One region of the Streptococcus sp. SCPM-O-B-15294 (M123) genome, then DNA from elsewhere that is predicted to be linked to it. Evidence: predicted binding sites of a transcription regulator. Region 1 holds the regulator's gene; the other holds the start of a gene.
What was found. Region 1 encodes Rex, which represses fermentation and respiration genes when NADH is low (regulators of the CRP and FNR family bind a similar motif). Its sites were predicted from a motif close to TTGTGAANTANTTCACAA; they were not measured.
Positions count from the first base shown of each region.

Region 2: a site for Rex is predicted at 2,931-2,948, ahead of AC3E8G_RS05170 ((S)-acetoin forming diacetyl reductase). Genes of this name have one in related genera too.

Region 1 is NZ_JBYQGU010000003.1:105,907-113,962, reverse strand. It holds gene AC3E8G_RS03515 (CYTH domain-containing protein) at 14-580, shown strand; gene AC3E8G_RS03510 (ribose-phosphate diphosphokinase) at 643-1,599, shown strand; gene AC3E8G_RS03505 (cysteine desulfurase family protein) at 1,609-2,736, shown strand; gene AC3E8G_RS03500 (DUF1831 domain-containing protein) at 2,726-3,073, shown strand; gene AC3E8G_RS03495 (DUF4649 family protein) at 3,073-3,309, shown strand; gene AC3E8G_RS03490 (redox-sensing transcriptional repressor Rex) at 3,403-4,047, shown strand; gene radC (RadC family protein) at 4,236-4,919, opposite strand; gene AC3E8G_RS03480 (porphobilinogen deaminase) at 4,980-5,258, opposite strand; gene AC3E8G_RS03475 (class A sortase) at 5,413-6,159, opposite strand; gene gyrA (DNA gyrase subunit A) at 6,168-8,056, opposite strand, start outside.
Region 2 is NZ_JBYQGU010000005.1:129,603-137,658, forward strand. It holds gene glpO (type 1 glycerol-3-phosphate oxidase) at 1-1,666, shown strand, start outside; gene AC3E8G_RS05165 (MIP/aquaporin family protein) at 1,736-2,437, shown strand; gene AC3E8G_RS05170 ((S)-acetoin forming diacetyl reductase) at 3,106-3,870, shown strand; gene AC3E8G_RS05175 (hypothetical protein) at 4,045-4,647, shown strand; gene AC3E8G_RS05180 (copper homeostasis protein CutC) at 4,757-5,392, shown strand; gene AC3E8G_RS05185 (MmcQ/YjbR family DNA-binding protein) at 5,468-6,127, shown strand; gene AC3E8G_RS05190 (hypothetical protein) at 6,222-6,884, opposite strand; gene AC3E8G_RS05195 (aminotransferase-like domain-containing protein) at 7,024-8,056, opposite strand, start outside.

The DNA of each region.
Region 1 (8,056 bases):
AAAGGACGTAGCTATGAATCATTTAGAAATTGAATTTAAAACCTTACTAACCAAGGAAGAGTACCATTCTCTAGAAGACTTTTTCAAAGACCAACCACCTATCCGACAAACCAATCACTATATTGATACGCCCGACCATGCTATCCGGAATCATCGGATGGCCTTGCGAATTCGTACCTTAGCTGATCGGGCTGAGCTAACCCTTAAAGTACCGCAAGATGAGGGACATTTTGAATACAATCAAGCCCTTACTTTTGAACAAGTAGAAACCTTTCTCTCCAAGAAGAAATTCCCTAAAGGTGAGATTGCCAGCTTTCTCACTGATTTAGACATTCCTCTAACTTCCTTAGATGTCTGGGGAAGTCTAGAAACAGAGAGACGGGAGAAAAGAATCCCTAAAGGATTATTAGCTTTTGACCGTAGTCGCTATAACTCTATCGAGGACTATGAGTTAGAAATGGAGGTGGATGCCGCTTCAGATGAAACTTATTTTCACGAATTTCTCAAGGAAAAACAAATTGAATACAAGCCAGCCAAAAGTAAAGTAGCAAGATTGGCTCAAAGTTTGCTAAATAGCTGAAATTACTGAATTTTTTTGCTAAAATAAGACTAGACAAAAATATCTAAATGAGGATCAAACACATGTCAGAAAAAAACAATATGAAGCTCTTCGCACTCAACTCCAACCAAGAAATTGCACAAAAAATTTCGGAAGTTGCTGGCATCCCACTCGGAAAGCTTTCTTCACGTCAATTCTCAGATGGTGAAATCCAAATTAATATCGAAGAAAGTGTGCGTGGATATGATATTTACATCATCCAATCTACTAGCTTCCCAGTGAACAATCACTTAATGGAATTGTTAATCATGGTAGATGCTTGCCAACGAGCAAGTGCCCATACCGTAAACGTGGTCCTTCCATACTTTGGGTATGCTCGTCAAGACCGCACTGCTGCTCCTCGCGAACCAATTACAGCAAAATTAGTTGCCAACATGCTTGTCAAGGCAGGGGTAGACCGTGTTGTAACCCTCGATCTTCATGCGGTTCAAGTACAAGGCTTCTTCGATATCCCAGTAGACAACTTGTTCACGATTCCTCTATTTGCGGATCACTATATCAAACAAGGTTTAACCGGTTCAGATGTAGTGGTTGTCAGCCCTAAAAATTCTGGAGTGAAACGCGCACGCAATCTTGCTGAATATCTAGATGCCCCAATTGCTATCATCGACTACGCCCAAGACGATTCCAGCCGTGACGAGGGCTACATCATAGGGGATGTTAAAGGTAAAAAAGCAATCCTGATCGATGATATTCTAAATACAGGAAAAACCTTCTCTGAGGCTGCAAAAATTGTTCAACGCGACGGCGCCACTGAGATTTATGCCGTTTCTAGTCACGGACTTTTCGTTAAGGGAGCCGCAGACCTACTGAATCAAGCACCGATTAAAGAGATTTTGGTTACAGACTCTGTAGCAACCAAAGAGCAAAAACCAAAAAATGTAAAATACATTACTGCAAGTGAATTGATTGGAGATGCCCTTGTACGTATCCAAGAGCGTAAACCAGTTAGTCCACTATTTGCATACCACAAGAAATAAGGTGATGGCGTGATTTATTTTGACAATGCGGCAACCACTCCCCTAAGCCCAGGAGTAATCAAGGTGATGACAGAAACGATGGAAACCAGTTTCGGAAATCCCTCTAGTCTCCACTCCCACGGTCGCCAAGCGAAAAAGATTCTTAGAGACGCTAGGGAATGCGTTGCAACTTGTTTAAAGACCTCTAGTCAACAGATTATCTTCACTTCTGGCGGGACCGAAAGCAATAACACTGTTATAAAGGGCTACTGTCTCAAACATAGACAGCAAGGGAAGCATATTATTACCACGGCTATTGAGCACCATGCCGTCCTGGAACCGATTGAGTACTTGGTCCAAGAATATGGATTTGAAGTAACCATCATTCAACCGGTCGATCAAAAGATTCGACCTGAAGATATTCGAGCTGCACTTCGTCCCGATACAGTTTTAGTATCCACCATGTATGCCAACAACGAAACGGGTGATCTCTTGCCTATCAAGGACATTTCAGACCTTTTAAAAGACCATCCTGCTGCTTTTCATGTCGATGCTGTTCAAGCCGTTGGTAAACTTGCTGTAGCCCCTGAAGAGCTAGGAGTTGATTTTCTAACCGCATCGGCCCATAAATTTCACGGGCCTAAGGGAGTTGGTCTTCTCTATGCTAAAAAGCCTGACTTCTTCAATCTCTTACACGGTGGTGACCAAGAAGACAAACGTCGAGCTAGTACAGAGAACTTGATTTCAATTGCTGGAATGGCTCAAGCCCTCAAAGAAGCAACTGAGCAGTTAGACGCAAATTATCAGTACATTCAGAGCTTATCTGAACGTATCCTAACAGGCCTAGAAGATTTAGATTTCTATCTGAATAGCACAGACTCCAAACTTCCTCATGTCTTAAACATCGGCTTCCCAGGTATCATCAATGATATCTTACTGCTTCGTTTAGATATGGCGGGAATTTCAGTATCAACTGGCTCGGCTTGTACTGCGGGGACTGTTCAGCCAAGTCATGTCCTTGCAGCTTATTATGGCGAAGATTCACCTCGCTTGAAGGAATCTATTCGCATTAGTTTATCCGAATTCAATACGACTGCTGAAGTCGATACTTTTATAACAACTATTCACAAAATTTTAGGAGAATTACATGGCATTTGAAACATCTGTCTCATTACCAAACTGCGATTACACATACGCAATCCATCCAAATATTAAAAAATATACCCTACGCGACAATACCTTTGCACAAACAAAGGTTGGAAACTACGAATTAAATCGTTTGTTAGAAGCTATTCCAAATAGTGGAGATGGCTTTAAGTTAAAAATTATCATCAATAAGGATTTAACAGGATTTAAAATTAACATTACTGACAAGTCAGGCCTTCGTTTGGTAAATATTTTTAAAAACCCAGAAAACAAGATTATCCAACAAAAATTCTACTTCCTCATGGACAGTTTAGTTGAACGTGAAATCTTTGAAAGGATTGAAAAGTAATGACCAATAGTCCTGTAGTCCTCACCTATTTGGATGCATATCAGAAGGAACGTCAGGTTAGCTACGACAACATCGATCACTGTCTATTAGCCTTCTCAGGTTGTGTGACCATTCCAGATTCCTATCAGGTTGTTTCTGTGACCTACAAGGGGCAAACCTTACCTTTCACTGGAAAAATCGGTGACTTCTATCGCTATCTGATTCAGTTTGATCAGAGTTTAAGAAATTCCAATTAAGAAAGAAAAACACCGTTTTGGTGTTTTTTTAGTAGAAGATAGTTGCTTTATTCACAAACTTTTTATAAAATAGATTTGAAAGGTTGTGATATTGTGAAACAAGATAAGACTAATCCAATTCCTCGTGCTACTGCTAAACGACTCTCCTTGTATTACCGCATTTTTAAACGCTTTAATGCAGAGAAAATTGAGCGAGCAAATTCAAAACAGATCGCTGAAGCCATCGGGATTGATTCCGCAACTGTTCGTCGAGACTTCTCCTACTTTGGAGAGCTTGGACGACGTGGTTTTGGTTATGATGTCAAAAAGTTAATGAACTTCTTTGCTGATCTCTTGAATGATAACTCCATCACCAATGTTGCTATTGTCGGGATTGGAAATATGGGGAGTGCCCTTCTTCACTATCGCTTCCATGAGCGAAACAAAATGAAAATTGTCATGGCATTCGATACGGATGATCATAAGTTAGTCGGCACTAAAAGTAAAGATGGTATTCCGATTTACGGCATCTCCACACTAAAAGAAAAACTTGAGGGACAAGAGATTCAAACAGCCATTTTAACCGTTCCAAGTGTAAAATCTCAAGAAGTTGCAGATTTACTGGTTGAAGCTGGTATCAAGGGAATCCTTAGCTTTTCTCCCGTACACTTAACAGTTCCAAAAGATGTGGTAGTCCAATATGTCGACCTAACCAGTGAACTACAAACCCTTCTCTACTTTATGCGTAAGAATACATGATAAGCAAAGAGGCTGGGACAAAAGTCCTAGCCTCTCAATTGTCTTTGGATTGTTGAGCAAGACGCAGTGGTTGAGTGGGCTCTACCACGCTGATTTTATCAGCTTTTACAGCCCTACTCAACTGTGCGGAGGTGGGACGACAAAATCGAATTCTAACGAATTACCGATTTCTGTCCCACTCTCTTTTTCTATACCAATAAATCTGTTTCTTCCCGGTAGCTATAATAATCATCAGTTGAGACAATCAGATGGTCCAGGAAAACAATTCCTAGACAATTGCAGGCTTCAATCATTTGTTGGGTGACACCATCATCATTCTTGCTAGGATGAATGATCCCGGACGGGTGGTTGTGAACCAAGATTAAGGATGTCGCCATATGCTTGATGGCATAGTGCAAGATTTCTCTTGGTTCTGCAATGCTACGATTGACTGTTCCAATAAAAATCACTTGCTGATGGATAATTTGATTTTGAGTATTCAGATATAAGGCCAGTAAATGTTCCTGTTTCTCATGGCCTATTTTTTGCTGCATCATTTTTGCCAACTTTTGACTACTCATGATTTGTTCTGTTTCAATCACTTCAGAAGTCTGTATTCGTTTCCCTAGTTCAATAGCAGCTATCAGCTCTATGGCCTTTACTTTCCCAATTCCTGGAATTTCCTGTAACTCCTGAAAACTCATACTAGCTAGTTCTTTTAAACTCTTTAGTGATCCCAACAGGTCTTGAGCGATCTCGTAGACTGGTTTATTTTTGTTCCCCGTCCGTAATAAGATGGACAGCAATTCTTGATGACTGAGCTTATCAGGTCCTTCTGTTAGCAAACGTTCTCTAGGTAAGAGACCAGTTTCTTGAAATACAATATGATACATAAAAAACCTCCTCAATTAATAATTCGCAATTGAGGAGGAAAAAGGACGATTCTGTATAAATTAAATTGGACAAACTACTTCTCTTAAGTTTTCAAGAATTCGAGTTTCTTCATTTGAGAAGTTAATTCTATAGCATTCTTGCACTTGTTCCAAAGAAGCAAGAAATTGACGAATTTCGTATCGAACTAAGTGTTCTTGATCATCAGGAATGTTTTCAATGGTTTCGAAGACCTGTTCAACTTCGTAGATCCCCTTGGTAATGAGCGCTGTTTTAGGGAAATCATTGACCAGTAAGCCATAGAAGTTTCTTAACAAAGTATAGATATCTTCTGTGCGCATTCAGTTCCTCCAAGCTTCTTTCTATCACTCTTCTATTATAAAATAGAAAGCATGCAAAAATATGTCAGTCAGGTAACATTTTATGACTATCCTCTTACAAGTTGGCAGAAAATTAACAGAAAAAAAAGAGGTCAAGGACCTCTTTTTAAGTTGATTATAATTGCATTTGATTATAAGATTTTGTGAAAGCTTCCAGTATATCTTTTGGTGCTTTTGAGTAATCTACTGAAGTTTCCAAAGTCCCTTTTACAATCGTACGATAAGTTGCTGCAGCATCCTCACAGGTCACCAAGGTGATTTCATTAACCCCTTCACGATCTGCAATGACATCGACCCGATCTGGTGTAACTGTCTCAACAGAATTGATGACATAAGTATACACCTTTTCCTTATCAGTGATATAGATTTTCATTCCAGCTTTGGCATGTTCTAATGGAGAAAAGAGCATTTCATTTGCCCCTGTCAAACCAAAGACATGGTGACTAGCCAAGGAGTAATTCCTTTCCCCCATAACCTGGTCCTCTTTCATGGTACCAGCCCCATAATAGAGTCCCACATTATCTAAGCCTTTAAAAATCGGAAGGTTCATCTTCAACTCAGGGATTGCTATCCCCCCAATAACAGGCAACTTCTGCGCCTGCCACTGGGCATTGATAACAGATTCTGTAGAAAGCGATTTGACTTCTTTAAAATCAAAGCTAGTCTTGGCATCTTTATTCTTATCGATGGTCTTTTTCGATACCTTGCTGACCTGGTACTGATTGGTATGCCACACCATGATCATGTTCCGAATCGGAGCATTAAAGATCAAGGCAATAGACAAAAGGATCAGTAAGGTAGCAAAGATATTAATCAAGCGATTGCGTAAGCTTGTTTTCTTCTTTTTTCTTCTTGAAGCCATTATTTATCCTACCCTTCACTTTCAGTCTCAGTCTCTGACTCATCTTTTTCGTCAGCTTGAACCGTTGTAAAGGTTACGATTTGGGCATCTTGATCCAGACGCATCACTTTCACACCCATGGTCGAACGTCCAGTTTGAGAAATATTAGCGACGCTAGTACGAATCATGACACCTGTATTGGTGATAATCATCAAATCCTCATCTCCTTTGACAGTCATGAGACCGGCCAGAGGACCATTCTTATCAGCCACATTAGCAGTTTTAATCCCTTTACCACCACGTCCTTTTGTTGGATACTCATCAGCACGCGTGCGTTTACCGTATCCCTTTTCAGTGATGATCAATACTTCATCTTGATCTGTAATCACGCTTGCACCGACCACTTGGTCGCCTGGGCGAAGGTTGACACCTCGAACCCCAGTTGCCGAGCGCCCCATATTCCGTACGACAGACTCTTTGAAGCGGACAGAATAACCAAATTTAGTCCCGATGATCACGTCCGTATTTCCGTCAGTGAGGAAGACGTTGATCAGCTCATCCTCATCTTTAAGGTTAAGAGCTTTCAAGCCATTTTGACGAATATTGGCAAACTCAGCTACACTGGTCCGTTTCACTAAACCTGAACGGGTTGTAAAGAAGAGATAGGCGTCTTCACTACGATCCTGAGCGACGTTAATAATGGTCTGAATGGATTCTCCGTCATCTAACTTAAGCAAGTTGACAATCGGAAGCCCCTTAGCTGTACGGCCGTATTCAGGGATTTCATAACCTTTCAGACGATAGACCCGTCCCTTATTGGTAAAGAAGAGCAAACGATCATGGGTGCTGGTAGAAACCAATTCACGGACAAAGTCATCATCTTTGACCCCTGTACCTTGAACACCACGTCCCCCACGTTTTTGAGCAGTAAATTCATCTTGATCCAATCGCTTAATGTAACCCTTGTTAGAGAGAGTAATCAAGACATTGCTTTCTTCGATCAAGTCTTCGTCTTCTAGTGATAGAACTTCTCCTACCATCAATTCTGTCCGACGTGGATCTCCAAACTTCCGTTTGACCTCGTCCAATTCTTCCTTGATAATCGCAACTACACGCTCTGGCTTGGCTAAAATATCAGCAAGATCAGCAATCAAGGCAACGAGATCATCGTATTCGCTTTGAATCTTGTCACGTTCCAAACCAGTCAAACGACGAAGACGCATATCCAAGATAGCTTGGCTTTGACGCTCAGAAAGCTTGAACTTACTCATCAATTCTGCTTGTGCTTCTGCATCTGTCTGGCTATTACGGATGATTTTAATCACTTCATCGATGTGATCAAGAGCGATTAAGAGACCTTCCAAGATATGGGCACGTGCTTCTGCCTTCTCTTTATCAAAGATGGTCCGACGAGTTACCACTTCTTTTTGGTGCTCAATATAAGATCCTAAAATCTCACGAAGAGAGAGAATCTTAGGGACACCATTTTGGATAGCCAACATGTTGAAACCAAAGTTGGTTTGCATTTGGGTCATCTTGAAGAGGTTGTTTAAGATAACATTGGCTGACGCATCGCGACGGACTTCAATGACGAAACGAACCCCTTCCCGGTTAGACTCATCCCGAACTGCTGTAATCCCATCGATTCGTTTTTCTTGAACCAAACGAACGATATGCTCATGCACTTTGGTTTTGTTGACCATATAAGGAAATTCTGTCACGACAATGCGTTCACGGCCTGTCTTGGTCTCTTCAATTTCCGTCCGAGACCGCAAGACAATCGAGCCTTTTCCTGTTTCATAGGCCTTATGAATACCCGATTTGCCCATGACCAAGGCTCCGGTAGGGAAATCTGGTCCAGGAAGCACCTCCATTAGTTCACGTGTGGTCACATCAGGATTGTCCATCATTAGTTTGA
Region 2 (8,056 bases), on a different contig from region 1:
GGAAGGGACATCAAGCCGTTCAACAAAATTGGTCCACGGTGGACTTCGTTACCTCAAACAATTTGACGTAGAAGTGGTATCAGATACGGTATCAGAACGTGCAGTGGTCCAACAAATTGCTCCTCATATTCCAAAACCAGACCCAATGCTCTTACCAGTCTATGATGAAGATGGGGCAACTTTTAGCCTCTTCCGTCTCAAGGTAGCCATGGACCTCTATGATCTCTTGGCAGGTGTCAGCAATACACCAGCTGCCAACAAGGTCTTGACCAAGGAAGAAGTGTTGGCTCGTGAGCCTGAGTTGAAACAAGAAGGTCTTGTCGGTGGTGGGGTATATCTAGACTTCCGTAACAACGATGCTCGTTTGGTGATTGAAAATATCAAACGTGCCAACCAAGATGGGGCTCTCATCGCCAACCATGTAAAAGCAGAAGGATTCCTCTTTGATGAATCTGGCAAGATTACAGGTGTAGTGGCGCGTGATCTCTTGACTGATGAAGTCTTTGAAATCAAGGCTCGTTTGGTGATTAATACAACTGGACCTTGGAGCGATAAGGTGCGTAACCTCTCAAATAATAGAGAGCAGCATTCACAAATGCGTCCAACCAAGGGTGTTCACTTGGTCGTAGATTCAAGCAAGATCAAAGTTTCTCAACCAGTCTACTTTGATACTGGTCTTGGAGATGGTCGGATGGTCTTCGTCTTGCCACGTGAAAACAAAACTTACTTCGGAACGACTGACACGGACTACACTGGCGACTTAGAGCATCCAACAGTAACTCAAGAAGATGTCGACTACTTGTTAGGAATCGTGAATAACCGCTTCCCAGAAGCTCACATCACCATCGATGATATCGAAAGTAGCTGGGCTGGTCTTCGTCCGTTGATCTCAGGAAACAGTGCTTCTGACTACAATGGTGGAAACAACGGCACTATCAGTGATGAAAGCTTTAATGCTTTGATTGCAACAGTTGAAGGCTATCTTTCTAAAGAAAAATCGCGTGAAGATGTTGAATCAGCAATCAGCCACTTGGAAGGTAGCACTTCTGAAAAACATTTGGATCCATCTGCTGTTTCTCGTGGATCAAGCTTAGACCGCGATGACAATGGTCTTTTGACTCTGGCTGGTGGGAAGATTACAGACTACCGCAAGATGGCTGAAGGAGCTATGGAACGTGTCTTGACCATACTTAAGGAAGAGTTCGACCGTCAGTTCAAATTAATCAACTCTAAGACCTATCCAGTATCAGGTGGAGAAATTAACCCAACTAACGTGGATTCTGAAATTGAAGCCTTTGCTCAACTCGGCGTGTCTCGTGGATTGGACAGCAAGGAAGCTCACTACCTAGCTAACCTATACGGTTCTAATGCACCTAAGGTCTTCGCCCTTGCTCATAGCGTGGAACAAGCACCTGGATTGAGCCTAGCAGATACCTTGTCACTTCACTATGCAATGCGCAATGAATTGGCTCTTAGCCCTGTTGACTTCCTTCTTCGTCGGACGAACCACATGCTCTTCATGCGCGATAGTTTAGATGCGATGATCGAACCTGTTTTGGATGAAATGGGCCGCTTCTATGAATGGTCAGAAGAAGAAAAAGCTGGCTACCGAAAAGATTTGCAAGTTGCTTTGGAAAACAATGACTTGACAGCATTAAAAAATTAAGAAAAACAAAAAAGGGGTTGGAAAGAAGAATATCTAACCGGCCCTTCTTTTTGATGGAGAATAACGTATATGAAAGAAATATTTGGTGAATTTTTAGGAACTCTAATCCTGATTCTATTAGGGAATGGGGTCGTAGCAGGAGTGGTTCTTCCAAAAACAAAAAGCCACAACTCCGGTTGGATTGTCATTACCCTTGGTTGGGGGATTGCAGTTGCAGTGGCAGCCTTTATCTCTGGTAAGTTAAGTCCGGCACATTTGAATCCAGCGGTGACAATTGGGGTCGCTCTTAATGGTGGACTAGCTTGGGCATCTGTGATTCCTTATATCATCGCTCAATTCGCTGGAGCCATGGTAGGGCAAGTCCTTGTCTGGTTACAGTTCAAACCGCATTACCTAGCAGAAGAAAATCCTGGAAATATCCTTGCAACCTTCAGTACAGGTCCAGCTATTAAGGATACTACTTCAAACGTCATCAGTGAAATCCTTGGAACCTTTGTCTTGCTTCTGACTATCTTTGCACTTGGTCTTTATGACCTTCAAGCAGGACTTGGTACTTTTGCCGTTGGTACCTTGATCGTAGGGATTGGTTTGTCTCTCGGTGGAACTACAGGTTACGCTCTTAACCCAGCTCGTGACCTAGGCCCTCGAATCATGCACAGCCTCCTTCCTATTCCTAACAAAGGAGATGGTGACTGGGGTTACGCTTGGATCCCAGTAGTTGGTCCAATCATCGGTGCAGTACTTGCAGTAGCAGTCTTTAAAATGTTTTAAAAAAATGAAAGAGGCTGGGACAAAAGTCCTAGCCTCTCAATTGTCTTTGGATTGTCGAGCAAGACGCAGTGGTTGAGTGAGCTCTACTACGCTGATTTCATCAGCTTTTACAGCCCTACTCAACTGTGCGGAGGTGGGACGACGAAATCGAATTCTAACGAATTACCGATTTCTGTCCCACTCTCATTTAAAATACTGTATTAGCTAAAGAGAGCTTTGTACGTTCTAACTTAAAACAAGCTATAAGAAATGTAAAACGCAATAAAGAAAATAATGATCGCAATAATGTATTGAACTGGCTTAGGTAGGTTATTCAATTTATCCATGAATTTTTTCATTGTTTGACCTTCTTATTGTTTGATTTTCTTATAATTAGTGTAGCATGAGATAAGGCTCAAAACAATAGGTAATATGAGTGTTTTTGTCAAGATATAAAACCCTTTTCAAAATTATTTTGATCAGTTAATTTATTACTAAATAAAGATAAGATAGATTGTGAATAACTTTAGAAAATAACAGGCCAGAATTTGACACTTTTTTCACAAAGGAGTATACTGTTAGCATAGTTTTGGAAGGAACTTATGATAGATTCACCCAAAACTGACTGTCAACCTTTGCTGTTCTTCTATGAACGTTTGCTGGTATCGGGGATACCAAGGAGGAATCATATGTCTAAAGTAGCTATTGTCACAGGTGCAGGTCAAGGGATCGGTTTTGCGATTGCAAAACGATTGGTACAAGATGGCTTCAAGGTCGGAGTCTTAGACTACAATGCTGAGACAGCAGAAAAAGCAGTAGCTGAGTTATCAGCAGAGAATGCTTTTGCGGTCGTTGCTGATGTCTCCAAACAAGCTGAAGTGGCTGCAGCTTTCCAAAAAGTTGTGGATCATTTCGGAGATTTAAATGTTGTCGTTAACAACGCTGGTGTTGCTCCAACTACACCACTTGATACGATTACAGAAGAACAATTTGAACGCACTTTTGCCATCAACGTTGGTGGTGTCATCTGGGGTGCTCAAGCTGCACAAGCTCAATTCAAGGCGCTTGGCCATGGCGGAAAAATCATCAATGCAACTTCACAAGCAGGTGTTGTAGGTAACCCTAACTTGACTGTCTATGGTGGTACTAAGTTTGCAGTTCGTGGTATCACTCAAACTTTGGCACGTGACTTGGCTGATTCAGGTATTACTGTCAATGCGTATGCACCTGGTATCGTTAAGACTCCAATGATGTATGATATCGCTCATGAAGTTGGTAAGAACGCTGGTAAAGATGACGAATGGGGTATGCAAACTTTCGCTAAAGATATTACCCTTAAACGTTTGTCCGAACCCGAAGATGTCGCTGCAGCGGTTAGCTTCCTTGCTGGTCCTGATTCAAACTACATTACAGGACAAACCATCATCGTGGATGGTGGGATGCAATTCCATTAACATTCAAATAGGGGTTGGGATTTTTTCCACCTCTTTTCTTATGTGCACCTTATTCCTCTCGTTCGCTTTTTTTGAAAAATTAGGGTAGAATAGAAGTCGTATTTTAAAAAGAATAGATCAATAGTGATAGAGGTGAATTCTCTTCTATCCATCAAAACGAAAAGAGGTGACCATATGTGGAAATGGATCAAACGACTCATCGGACTGACCTTCCTCCTAGTTATTGTCTTAGCAGTTTTCTTGATACCAGCAAAGGTTTCGACTCAAGAGCAATTTAAAAATGTAACAGTGAATACTTCGCTGGTAGATCTGGCTCAAGAAGGCTTCTCTACAGCAGACGTGACTGCTTCTGGCCTGCAAACAGAGCTTCAACTGAATTCTCCTCAATTGCGCCAAGTTATTAAATCCATGGCAGGGGAAATGACAGATGAAACTCTCCTCAATACAGCAGTTGCTATGAATGGAGAGTATATCAATGTTCAGGTTCCGATTGAACTGGGACCGGTGGAAACCATGGTGAGCATGGACTTTTCAGCTAGTGTGACGGATCAACAATTGACCTTGAACCTAGAACGGGCCCGTCTTGGACATCTGCCGATTCCACGTAGCTTGGTTGCTTCAAAGATTGCTGAAAAAGTTAACCAAGAGGGCACAGGAGCTACTATGATAGGGAATCAAATCCAATTGACCATGCCGACAAGTGGCTACCGAATCCATTCTGCGAAGGTCGAAAAAGGGAACATGGTATTACAGATTATTGTTCCAATTTCCTATTAAGCATCAACCATTGGTTTCTGATGAGGCTGATGGTTTTTCTAATTGACAAAGAAATGAAAAAAGAGTAAGGTAGAACAAGAAAACGATTTCAAATACAGGGAGATTTAGGATGCCGTTATATGAATTTTGTGCAGAGAACATAACACTGTTAGAGAAGGCTTTTCAAGCAGGAGCGCGTCGTGTAGAATTATGTGATAACTTAGCGGTTGGAGGTACGACTCCAAGCTATGGTGTGATCAAAGAGGCTGTGAAGCTTGCTAAAGATTATCAGGCAAAGGTCATCGTTATGATTCGTCCACGAGGTGGAGATTTTGTATACTCTGAGCAAGAGCTAGACATAATGTTAGAAGACTGGAAAATTGCCCGTGACCTGGGTGTTGATGGCTTGGCGGTAGGTGTCTTGACTGCTGACAATCAGCTGGATAAAGACGCTATGCTTTGTTTCATCCAAGCTAGCCAAGGATATGAATTGACCATGCATATGGCATTTGATCAGATTCCTCTAGAAGATCAAGCGTCGACGATCGAGTGGATGAAGGAAGTGGGCGTGACCCGACTATTAACAAGAGCCGGCAGTCCAGAAACAGACTTAGAACAACGTTTAGCGCGCTACGAAGAGTATGCTAAGTTAGCGGATGGCCAGGTAGAAATCTTGGCAGGTGGCGGTGTCTCCTTGAAGAATCGTCAGCTTTTCCTTGACGTTCCAGGAGTGGATCAGGTCCATGGAACTCGTGTTGTCTTTTAAATACATATGAGTTGAGGAAGAAATCTCAGCTCTTTTTTCTTGTTTTTTGGTATACTGGAGGGAAAGGAGTAGAACGTGTTTTTACCAGATTATTTTGAGAAGTATAGTATAGATAAAGAAAAAGCCCTGGCTTATGGGTTTTCAGAGCAGGGAGAGGCCTATCACTATGAGCAACTAATCCTCGATGGAGACTTCACACTCTATGTGACTGTCCAAAGTAAGCAAGTGCATTTTTGGCTAGTGGATCAGGAGACAGGCGACGACTATGTGCAGCTTCATATGGACCAGATGGTTGGTCAATATGTTGGCCAAGTCAGAGAAGCTTGCCAGCAGGCCTTAGAGGATATCAGAAGCTCCTGTTTTGCTGTCAAAGATTTTTTGTATCCTCAGACCAAGCGCTTGGTGGATTGGATCAGCCGGCAATATGACCGTCCTATCGAATACCTCTGGGACCGTTCTCCGGACTCGGGCGTCTTCCGTCATCAAAAGGATCTCAAATGGTTTGGCGTCTTGATGAAGATAGACTGGTCCAAGCTAGATGCGAGGCAGGAAGGGAAGATTGAGGTCTTAAATCTTAAACAGGATCATGTCAGCCAACTCTTAGAAGAACCCCATTTCTATCCGGCTTATCATATGAACAAGAAGTACTGGATCAGCATTCCCTTGGATGGTCGAGTGGAGGATGATCTTCTCTTTGAGCTTGTGGCTAAGAGCTGGGCCCTGACTAAGAAGTAAGGGTTTAACCCAATTGATTTGTGAAAGTGAATAAAACATAAAAAAAGAATGTTGAGGGTCAACATTCTTTTTTTTATTAGAGAATTTCCTGTCCTTATTGCTCTTTGGTCAATGAGAAGTGGAAATCTCTGTAATTGCTATAGTCAAATTCTGTATTGATATCTGTTGTGAAGGCTATCGGAGTATAATGACCTTCCTCAAGGATAAATCCTGGTTTGAAGCGGAAATTTGCTACTCCTAAACCAGTAATACCAGGAAGAAGAGCATCTGCGCCATTAAGACCTTCTGACTCCCAGTAATAGACATTACCAGATGCTTGAATAGCTCTTGCAGTATAGGTGGCTGTGCGGGTTGGTTCACTATCATTTTTAAAGCTAACGACAGTTGTAATATCTCCATTAGCTTCAATAGTCATTTTGATGCTATCCGCCTGAGGGCTAGATCCTACCCAAGTGCCGACAAGTGCTGCAGGAACAACTGCTTGATCAGTTGAAGATGTATCTTCTGCCTTGTTCGGTTCAGTTGAAGCTGACGGGTTACTTGCCTGACTTGAAGGAGTAGTATTTTCTTTTGCTTGAGAAGAAGAAACTGTAGCTTTTTTATTTAAGCTAGCTTTTGGTTTTTTCTCAACTTTTGAGCTAGAAGCTTTTTCGGATGAGGAAGTTGTTTTATCTTTTGAGCCACACCCTCCCAAAGCAAGTCCAAGTGATGCAGCCACAAGAGAGGCTGCAGTCCAACGAATCAAAGATCGTTTCATAATATCACCTCTTTATCTTTCTGACTTAGATTATACTCCTATTGTTACAGATGTCAAGTGATTTTTGTAATAAATGTAATATTTTCGTAACATAGTTTTGTATATAAAATTACTCAAGAAATAGAAGGGTGGGATTGAATCATAGATAAGCGATAATTTGGGGTAAAACCTCTTCCAGTTTGTCCTGATTGATACGGGCAAAGGCATAGGGACAGCTTTGAATATAGGCAGATTCGAAGAAGTGGAGAGGGAGACCGCTATGTTTCAGTCGAGCGACCGAAGGGACCTGTCTTAAATCTAGTAAGACTCCTCCAATGACCGGCCATACAGGGACGGATAGGGAATGTTGCTGGAGTAGGGAAGAAGCTTGCTCTTTTTGGATGAATTGCTGTTGGTGCAGAAGCTCTTTGTTTTTTGCAAACATGCCATTATCAATATAGAGGCTCAAGGCCTTCTGCATGACCAAGTTACTTTCGTAGTCGAGTGTACCCTTGAGTTTTAAGACAGGGGCAAGAAGAGCTTGGGGCAGGACCATAGAAGTGATGCGGAGGGCAGAAAAGAGGCTGGTAGAAAAGGACTTGATGTAGATGACCCGGTCAGATGCATCCAGATAATGAAAGCTAGGAGAAAAATGTGGATCATAATCTCCCAAGTAATCGTCCTCGACAATATAGACATCATAGAGTTCTGCTAAGGCCAAAATCTGTTCCTTCTCTTGTTTGCTATAACTATGTCCCAGAGGATAATGGTAGCGGGGAATGGTATAGAAAAATTTGATCCTGCCACTTTTGAAAATGGCTTCCAATTGCTCAAAGTCAATTCCTTGAGGCAAGCGATTGATGCTTTGATAAGGTAAGTCTTGCTCCTGAATTAATTTATTGATGCGGTAATAGGTTGGTTGCTCTACTAGGATTTCTTCTTTTTGGTTTGGGAAGGCGACCTGGCTTAGGAGGTAGAGGGCTTGCTGGGTTCCTGAGGTGATAACGATTTGTTGCTCCTGGGTATAAATCGCATCTTCTCGCAGGAGAGAAGCAATAGATTGACGGAGATCGACAAGACCTTCTTGTTTTTCATAGTAGTTGAAGAGGTAATTATCACGACCGACAAGGGTTTCGTTGATACAAGTCCGAAAGTCTTCAAAGGCCTGGAAGCGATCTTCCTTGAGGCGAAGA